DNA from 2 places in the Bacillus sp. AFS053548 genome. Region 1 is predicted to be linked to the other one. Evidence: a T-box and tRNA genes for the amino acid it is inferred to sense, from the RefSeq annotation. Region 1 holds a T-box; the other holds one or more tRNA genes.
What was found. The T-box of region 1 lies ahead of CN946_RS05315 (valine--tRNA ligase). A T-box ahead of a tRNA ligase gene usually reads a tRNA of that ligase, here a tRNA-Val.
Positions count from the first base shown of each region.

Region 1 (4,444 bases):
GCCATTTCAATATACCAATCACAAACATCGTCCCAAATGAAGTTATAAAGTACACGGCCAACTTCACCAAATTCATAACGATCGATTAAAGCTGTTACACTTTCAATCGTTTCATTTAAACGAGTTAAAATCCATTCATCAGCAACAGACTTTTCTTTCGTTAAATCAATATTTTCATATGTGAAGCCTTCCATATTCATTAAAGCAAAACGTGATGCATTCCAAATTTTGTTTACAAAGTTCCAAGTAGCTTCAACTTTCTCAATACTGAAACGTAAATCTTGGCCTGGTGAACTTCCTGTTGTTAAGAAGTAACGTAATGAATCTGCTCCATATTTCTCAATAACATCCATTGGGTCAACACCGTTACCAAGTGACTTACTCATTTTACGTCCTTGCTCGTCACGTACTAAGCCATGAATTAAAACATCGTTAAATGGACGTTTACCAGTAAATTCGATTCCTTGGAAAATCATTCGTGATACCCAGAAGAAAATAATATCATAACCCGTTACTAATACATTCGTTGGGAAGTAAGCTTGGAAATCCTTACTTTCTTCATTTGGCCAACCTAAAGTTGAGAATGGCCATAATGCTGAACTGAACCAAGTATCTAAAACATCGTTATCTTGATTCCAATTTTCAATATCAGCTGGTGGCTCTTGATTTACATAAATCTCACCAGTTTCTTTATGATACCAAGCTGGAATACGATGTCCCCACCATAATTGGCGTGAAATACACCAGTCGCGGATATTTTCCATCCAACGTAGATACGTTTTTTCAAAACGATCCGGTACAAATTTTACGCTATCATCAGAATTTTGTAATGCTACTGCAGCATCAGCTAGTGGTTGCATTTTAACAAACCATTGAGTTGATAAATATGGCTCAACAACCGCTCCGCTACGTTCACTATGACCTACAGAATGCATATGTTCTTCGATTTCAACAAGAACACCCATTTCTTGTAAATCTTTAACGATTTGTTTACGGCATTCAAAGCGATCCATACCATTGTATTTTCCTGCTTTTTCATTCATCGTACCATCTTCATTCATTACAAGAATGCGAGGTAAGTCATGACGGTTTCCAACTTCAAAATCATTAGGGTCATGGGCAGGAGTAATTTTTACAACTCCAGTACCAAATTCCATATCAACATAATCGTCAGCAATAATTGGAATTTCACGATTAACGATAGGAAGTGTAACTGTTTTACCAACCATTGATTTATATCTTTCGTCTTCTGGGTGAACTGCAATTGCAGTATCCCCAAGCATTGTTTCAGGACGAGTAGTTGCAATTTGAATGTTTCCAGTTCCGTCTGTTAAAGGATATTGCATATGGTAGAATGCACCTTGAACATCCTTATAAATAACTTCGATATCTGATAAAGCTGTTTTTGTTGCTGGATCCCAGTTGATGATATATTCACCACGATAGATTAATCCTTTGTTGTATAGCTTAACGAATACTTCTTTTACTGCATCAGATAGACCCTCATCTAATGTGAATCGTTCACGAGTGTAATCTAAACCTAAACCGATTTTTTCCCATTGAGAACGAATGTGAGAAGCATATTCTTCTTTCCACTCCCAAGCTTTTTCTAGGAATTTCTCACGTCCTAAATCATATCTTGATAAGCCTTCTTCTCGTAATTTCGCTTCAACCTTTGCCTGTGTAGCAATACCAGCATGGTCCATACCAGGTAAATAAAGTACATCATAACCTTGCATTCTTTTAGTACGAGTTAAGATATCTTGTAAAGTTGTATCCCAAGCATGACCTAAGTGTAATTTTCCAGTTACGTTTGGTGGAGGAATTACGATTGTATATTTCGGCTTTTCTGATTCCACTTGTGCTTCAAAGAATTTCCCATCTAACCAAAATTGGTAACGATCTTTTTCAACTAAATTCGGATCATATTTTGTTGGTAATGATTTTTTTGTAATTTCCATTCGGATTCATCTCCTCAAATAATTATTGAAAAATAAAAAAACTCCACTCATCCTTGAAAAGGACGAATGGAGTTGAATTCGCGGTACCACCTTTTTTTGTCAGAAAAAACTTGTGTTTAACTGACACACTTAAAAAAGATAACGGATCATCCGTTAACTTCTAATCACCAAAAGCTTTCGAAGTCACTGCTCAAGGGCGACATTCCAACTCTATTTTCTAGAAACCTCCCACCAAATGGTTTCCTCTCTGAAGAACTAGTTCGTTGTACTCTTCCCTATCATTGCATTTCATTATGAATATATGTAATAGTCTACAAAATTTACTTAAGCTTAGTCAACATTATTTCTAATTTCTTTCTAGATTATTCAATAAGTGTCAATATAGTACCACATTTTTTAATACATAAAAAAAATACGAAAAATAATTGTAATGATTATTTAACATTCTGATATACTAGTACTTATTTAATTATGCGATAATTATATAGTATGTAGATATAATTTTTAGGGGGATATTCATGGGTTTATTTAAAAATACATTAGCTCGTGTTCTCGGAATAGGTGGAACGAGAATCGATACAAAGCTTGAAAAAACAGAATATCAAGCTGGTGAACGAGTAAAAGGTGAATTATATATAAAAGGTGGTCGAGTTAAACAAGAACTAGATTCCGTCTTTTTACATGTAATGACCGAATATCAAGTTGAATCAAATGATAAGATTATTAATAAGAATGGTACTTTACAAAAATTTATCGTATCAGTTGATCGTATAATAAATGCTAATGAAGAAGTTGTTATTCCTTTCTTTTTCACCTTATCTGAAAATACACCAGTATCACTTCACAAATCCCATATTTGGATTAAAACTCATTTAGAAATAGAAAAAGCTGTTGACCAATATGATGCTGATGGAGTTCAAGTAGTTCCTTCAGTTGGCTTAAAAACGGTAATCCAGTCACTTCAAGAAGAAGGATTTGTATTAAGAGATAGTGAAAACAAAAAGAAATATGGAAAAATTATTCAAGAATTTGAATTTTACCCAATGAATGGCGAATTTCGTGGAAAATTAGAGGAGATTGAAGTTAACTATTTAAGCTTTGACAAAACAGTCGACTTAATCCTTCAACTTAATCAAAAACAAAAAGAAACAACTAGTAAGTTTTCTAAGTTATTTGGAACTGATGAAAATAATGTTCGAATCTCTTTTTCAAAGGATCATATTACGGACAAGGATTTTGTACGAAAAAGTGTAGTAAATGCAATTAAACGTCATGTAAAATAATAAACATAAAAAACATCTATCCATGTTGCTAACATTAATGCAGTGTTACATTTTTCGGATAGATGTTTTTTCTTTCTTAATTATGCAGTTTGAACTTATAAACCATCTATAGATTTCTCCGCTTCAATATCCTCTTGTATTTTAGAGACAAAATATTCAATATTAATCATATGCCAGTATGCATTTAATAAATCTCTTACATTGTCTTTTTCATTATTAACCCCGGATCGCTTTAAATATTTAGAAATTTTGGAAGAAAATTGCGTTGGATATGCCATATAGCTTAAAAATAACATTCTTTCCTCTTCTCTTAATGAAAAATTCTTTTCATACATTTTAAGCCAATTATTACGATCAGATTGCTGAATAGGATATGTCTTAAAAGAATTCTTATAATAGTTCGTTAAATCTTGAATTGGTGTAGTTTCTTGTGCATTTTCTAGATTGATAAAGACACCTTCACCTCTTTTATTTACAAGAAAGTGAGAAATAGATAAATTTCCATGGTTCATGACAACTCTAGTATTTTCAGTTTCCTTCATTTTTTTAAACCATTCATCTAACTGTCCCTTAGCAAATTGATGTGCACTTAATATTTTATGAAAATACGTACAATAGCTTAGTTCATAAGGTGACATATACCAATTATCTTCCGCAGCCTCAATGAAATTTTCCAATACATCTTTATCTTTACTCCATCTTTTTGTTAACGTATCATAATGGATTTGTAATTGATCTTTATCTACCTTTTTTTCTTTTTGTGTACTGTTGTGCATCTTACCTAGTGAAGTAAACATTCGTTGAAAATGTAAGTTCTCATCTGACTTTTCATCAACACTTTCAATCCACGGCATTAAATAGTAATGCTTCGTATTAAATTCAACAATATAATCTCCGCTCTGGGTATGATAAATTGGTACAACATTCCGAAAGCCTTTATCTTGTAAAGAACGAACATTATCAATCAAATTATTTCTATAAACTCGATTCACATTTGCCTCTTTTAGTGCGAATACACCTTGATTCGTATAGATCTTAACTACTTTACCAACAGTTTCAAAATAATTTGGTACAATATGATACTGTGCTAAAATGACGCTTATTTCATCTTTAGGTTTTCTATACAAGATGCGTCACTCTCACTTTCTAAATGCGTAAAAGCCTTGCATTAGTAGACAAGTGTCTTAACTAATACAAAGC
Region 1 covers NZ_NUHI01000008.1:81,608-86,051, reverse strand. The annotation lists gene CN946_RS05315 (valine--tRNA ligase) at 1-1,961, opposite strand, end outside; T-box leader at 2,017-2,252, opposite strand; gene CN946_RS05310 (sporulation protein) at 2,480-3,244, shown strand; gene ysxE (spore coat protein YsxE) at 3,340-4,371, opposite strand.

Region 2 (4,444 bases), on a different contig from region 1:
TTTTACTCCTGAACTAATCGCAAAAGCCATTCCTAAAGGAATTGCAATAATTCCAACTACTATTCCTGAAATTAAATCCTTTCTAAAAGATACTTTATTATAATTTTCAAATCTCCCTCGCCATTTCACTTTCTCGCACCTTCTAGTATATTTGATTATTTGAATATACAAATATTTAATATAATCATAATAACAGATCTCTTTCTCGTCAAACAAAATCTTATAATTAAATATTGTAACTATTTCCCAATTTCCATAGTACAAACTCAAAAAGAGCAAAAAAAGAACCTCTTCGAAAAAAGGTCCTTTACCAATGGTGATGGGTTATATAAAAAACATCTATATTTTTTTTACAAATTCAGATTTTAATTTCATTGCTCCAAATCCTTCAATTTTGCAATCTATATCATGATCACCATCAACAAGACGGATACTTTTTACTTTTGTACCAATTTTAACAACAAGAGAAGTTCCTTTTACTTTAAGATCTTTGATGACAGTAACTGAATCACCATCGTTTAATATATTTCCATTGGCATCTTTTACAACTTTCTTATCATCCATTTCAGTTTCAATATCCAGTGTCCATTCATACCCACATTCAGGACACACAAATAGATTACCATCGTGATATGTATAGTCTGAGTTACATTTTGGACAATTTGGTAGTTCGACCATGAACTATTCCCTCCTTTAGTATTGCTTTTAGAGCATCATCATTTCTATACTGACATAGTTTAATTATCTTTACAATATGATATTTAGATATTTGAATTTTTGAATATTCTTTTTTAATTTGGAAAAAATAACAAAAGAATTAAACATATAATTAACTAAAAAAGACATTAGACGGCTTAAATTTAGGTGTACCTAAGCAAAATTAATGAGGGAGAAAATGAAAAAACTCAATTTTAGTATATTAATTATTTGCTTTTTATTAATTGGAGAAAGCTGTTCGAACTATAAGGAATTAAACTCAGTTTCGATTGTTATCGCAATGGGATTAGACTATTACCAAGGAAATTGATCTGCCATTTTCATACCGATTCCTATTTCAGCCAAAAGTTGTTCGGCATGACCTCTACCTATTCCAGGAATAGTATCAAGCAATTCAATATCTTCTTCGTAAGGTTGCATTCGTTGTTGAACTTCTACACTTAAAAGTTCAATCTGGTGATCCATAAAATCAATGTGTGAGAGCTGTGTTTTTAACATCATCTTTTGATGAGGTCCGACAGATCCTACTAACGCACGTTCTAATTGATCTTTTTTTCTTCCTCAAACTTGTTTTAGCTAAACTGGATAAAATTTCAGGATCACTTATCCCGTTAATAATCGCTTCAATCATTGCACGACTAGAGACACCCATAATGTCAGAAGCAACCGAAGAAAGTTTAATATTGGCACCCTCAAGAACTTTTTGGATTCTACTAATCTCCCTAGCTCTTTCTTCAACGAGACTGCGACGGTATCGAACTAACTCGCGTAGTTCTCTTTGTTCGCGATTGGGAACAAAACTGTGTTGCAGAAGAACATGACGAAGTAACTTCGCAATCCATTCTGCATCTTTTACGTCGGTTTTTCGTCCTGGTACAGCCTTGATGTGTGCTGCGTTTACAACCATGGGTTGTATTTATTCTAGTTCAAGTAGATTGTAAATTGGCTTCCAATATACATCACCCGTACTTTCCATGGCAACTTGAGAACAACGCTTATTTTTTATCCAGTCTACCAATTGAAAAAGATCATGTGTCATTGTACCGAAGGTTTTTATTTCTTTACCTTTTGGTGTAATCGCACAAGCAGTAATACTCTTTTTGTGAACATCAAGTCCACAGCAGTAACTATTAACAACTTCCATAAATCTTATCCTTCTTTGGCTGATTAAAAATTAAGGCTGGTGCAACAACCATATTAGATTAATCTATCCTGCGTGCTTCTCTATGAGAGCAACAATTTGTGGTGCACCTGGTCGTATTGAATCAGTCTACTATGCGGGCTTAATTTATTGTTTCTAATAAGTCTGTGCAATTTTTGTGCAATGAAAAGAAATCGTAAATCGTGAGGTAGGGTGTGGCTTTTATTTCATATTATTTTCAGTCATATAAAAACTTCATAACCTATTATTATTAAATTCTAATATTTATCAGAGTTTGAAGTTTGGAAAACAAACTGAAAAAGGACTTCATTATTTTTGAGACTATTTTACATTTTCCAATAAATAAACAGCTTAATAAATTCAAACTCTGTTTCAAAACAGCTTATGTCCTGAGAACCCTAAAATTGTGAGCGAGAGATTGGGCCACTCAAGAGTTGAAACAACACTTGGTATTTACTCACATTCAAATGAAGAAATGCAGAAAAATACAGCTAATCGATTTGATGAAAAATTTGGTTTAAATTAATATACATGTGAAGTTTCTGTGCAGTCTTTGTGCAATGAATAATATTCATTACAAAAAATGGTAATAATTGAAAACAAAGAAAAAGCCCAAACCCTTAATATACTTAGGTTTGAGCCTTCTCATCTTTATGATCCCAACTGGACTTGAACCAGCGACCCCTACCCTGTCAAGGTAGTGCTCTCCCAGCTGAGCTATGGAATCGTAATATACATAGGTTTCTGAAGGTTTTTACTAAACACAATAATTATTGACCACTAACCTTCTAATTTTCACACTTACAATTGTAAAGTGGTCTCTAAAATTGGTCAAGTTTAATTAGCACTAAACACTTCTCAGGATAAAACTTCTTTCACTTTACTTTTCATATCTATTTTCCCCGCTATTATTTTACCTTCACATAATTTCACCTTTTTAGGTAATCATACTTAATAATAGTTGCTCATTTATATGTAAATTTAATGAAGGTGGTTAAAATACATGGATGAATTATTTATACAGGAAAACTTCAATAGATTGCCTATTCAAATGATTGCTAAGAAACTTAATGTTGATGTAATACTACTTTGTAATTGGTTAAGAAAAAAAGGATATTTAGAAGAAATTCAACCAATTGAAATGCAGTACATCATCAAGAATATTGATAAAATGCCAATAGAAGAGATTCAAGTAAAACTAGGATTAAGCACTTCACAGTTTAGTCAAATTCGTCAGCGTTTCAACTTTTTAAAAAAGCAAAGAAACACCAGCGATTATTCGGAGGAAGAGGTATTAAATAAAACTAGATGGTTAGTCGAAGAAAAATTGGTATTGCATATAGATGACTTATTACCGAAAACCATTAGAGCTGAGCACTTCAAAAAAAATGGATTATACCCTATTCTCAAATACGGAGAAACAAAGAAGAAATCAGACCCATATTTCAGGTTCTTTTCGGCAGTGGCTTTTTTGGTATGCAAGGCATATCCCAATGAATTTAAACCTTTTCAATTCCCACATTCCAATGAAACGAAGGAATATTTTACAAAGAAAACTTATATTCGTGATTTAAGGTGGATTCTTGAAAAGAAATTAGGCTTAGAAGAGGAGTTTTTAATGAACACATCTTTGATGAACTCATTTCTAACAAAGAAAGAGCTTGACCTTTATGGATTAGGCTGTCACACCTATAAACATATTTTTAAAGATAAAAAGTCAGTAATCCAAGAATTGGTTCGTTCATGTAAAGTTCTACCTAAAGAAAAGAATGCAACTACCAATGAACTGCGTGCTATTCTTAACAATGTCGGTATAATAACAGAAAAATGTTATATTGAAGGTTGTACCGATGAAAACATTGATATTCATCATATTATTCCAAAACGATATAGAAATTTCGTTTCATTTAATGTTGATGATGCTTTTAATCTTATGCCACTTTGTGAAAACCATCATACTTCAGCAGGAAGAATAAACACTGAAAACCTTCATGTTCAAAATAGAGAAATTTGGAGAGAGTTAATTAAGGATTGGTTAGAGGCTAGTAACAGTTAAGTATCAAAAAAACTTTTTTGACATATTTACAACTATGCCCCTCTCCTTAGAGAAGGGCTAGTCTCATTTTATGATATATCTTAAAACTGATTTAATATTAACTTAATACTTCTTCTTTTACTTTAAAAGCTTCCTGTAAAACAGCCTTCATTAGATTTTCCCTTTCTTTTCTAGACTGCTCTATATTTACTTCTAATTCATTACAAAATGTCATTAGTTTGTCTACCTTCTCACTAATACGTTTTTGCTCATTAAGAGGTGGCAGTGGAATAACAAACAATCTCATATTATTTTGAGAAATATTTACTTGCGATTCTGCCATCCCCGTCATCTTAGATTCAATAAATGGTCTAATCGATGGGCTATTTAGTGCCAATGAGATATATCTATTCAATACCAAATTATTTGGCAAACTGAGCCTTATTGTTTTGTCTGATAAAATTAAATTTTTCGTAATATTTTCAACACAGCAAACTATCCCAACCCTATTTTTAGGCCCTGCTCTTGTT
Region 2 covers NZ_NUHI01000001.1:90,010-94,453, reverse strand. The annotation lists gene CN946_RS00460 (SulP family inorganic anion transporter) at 1-129, opposite strand, end outside; gene CN946_RS00455 (zinc ribbon domain-containing protein YjdM) at 340-678, opposite strand; gene CN946_RS23705 (hypothetical protein) at 896-1,027, shown strand; partial or broken gene CN946_RS23700 (IS110 family RNA-guided transposase) at 1,018-1,861, opposite strand; tRNA gene CN946_RS00435 (tRNA-Val) at 2,534-2,606, opposite strand; gene CN946_RS00430 (HNH endonuclease) at 2,883-3,935, shown strand; gene CN946_RS00425 (restriction endonuclease subunit S) at 4,033-4,444, opposite strand, start outside.
Region 2: it has a tRNA-Val gene. The T-box ahead of CN946_RS05315 (valine--tRNA ligase) is inferred to sense a tRNA for this amino acid. The anticodon was not compared.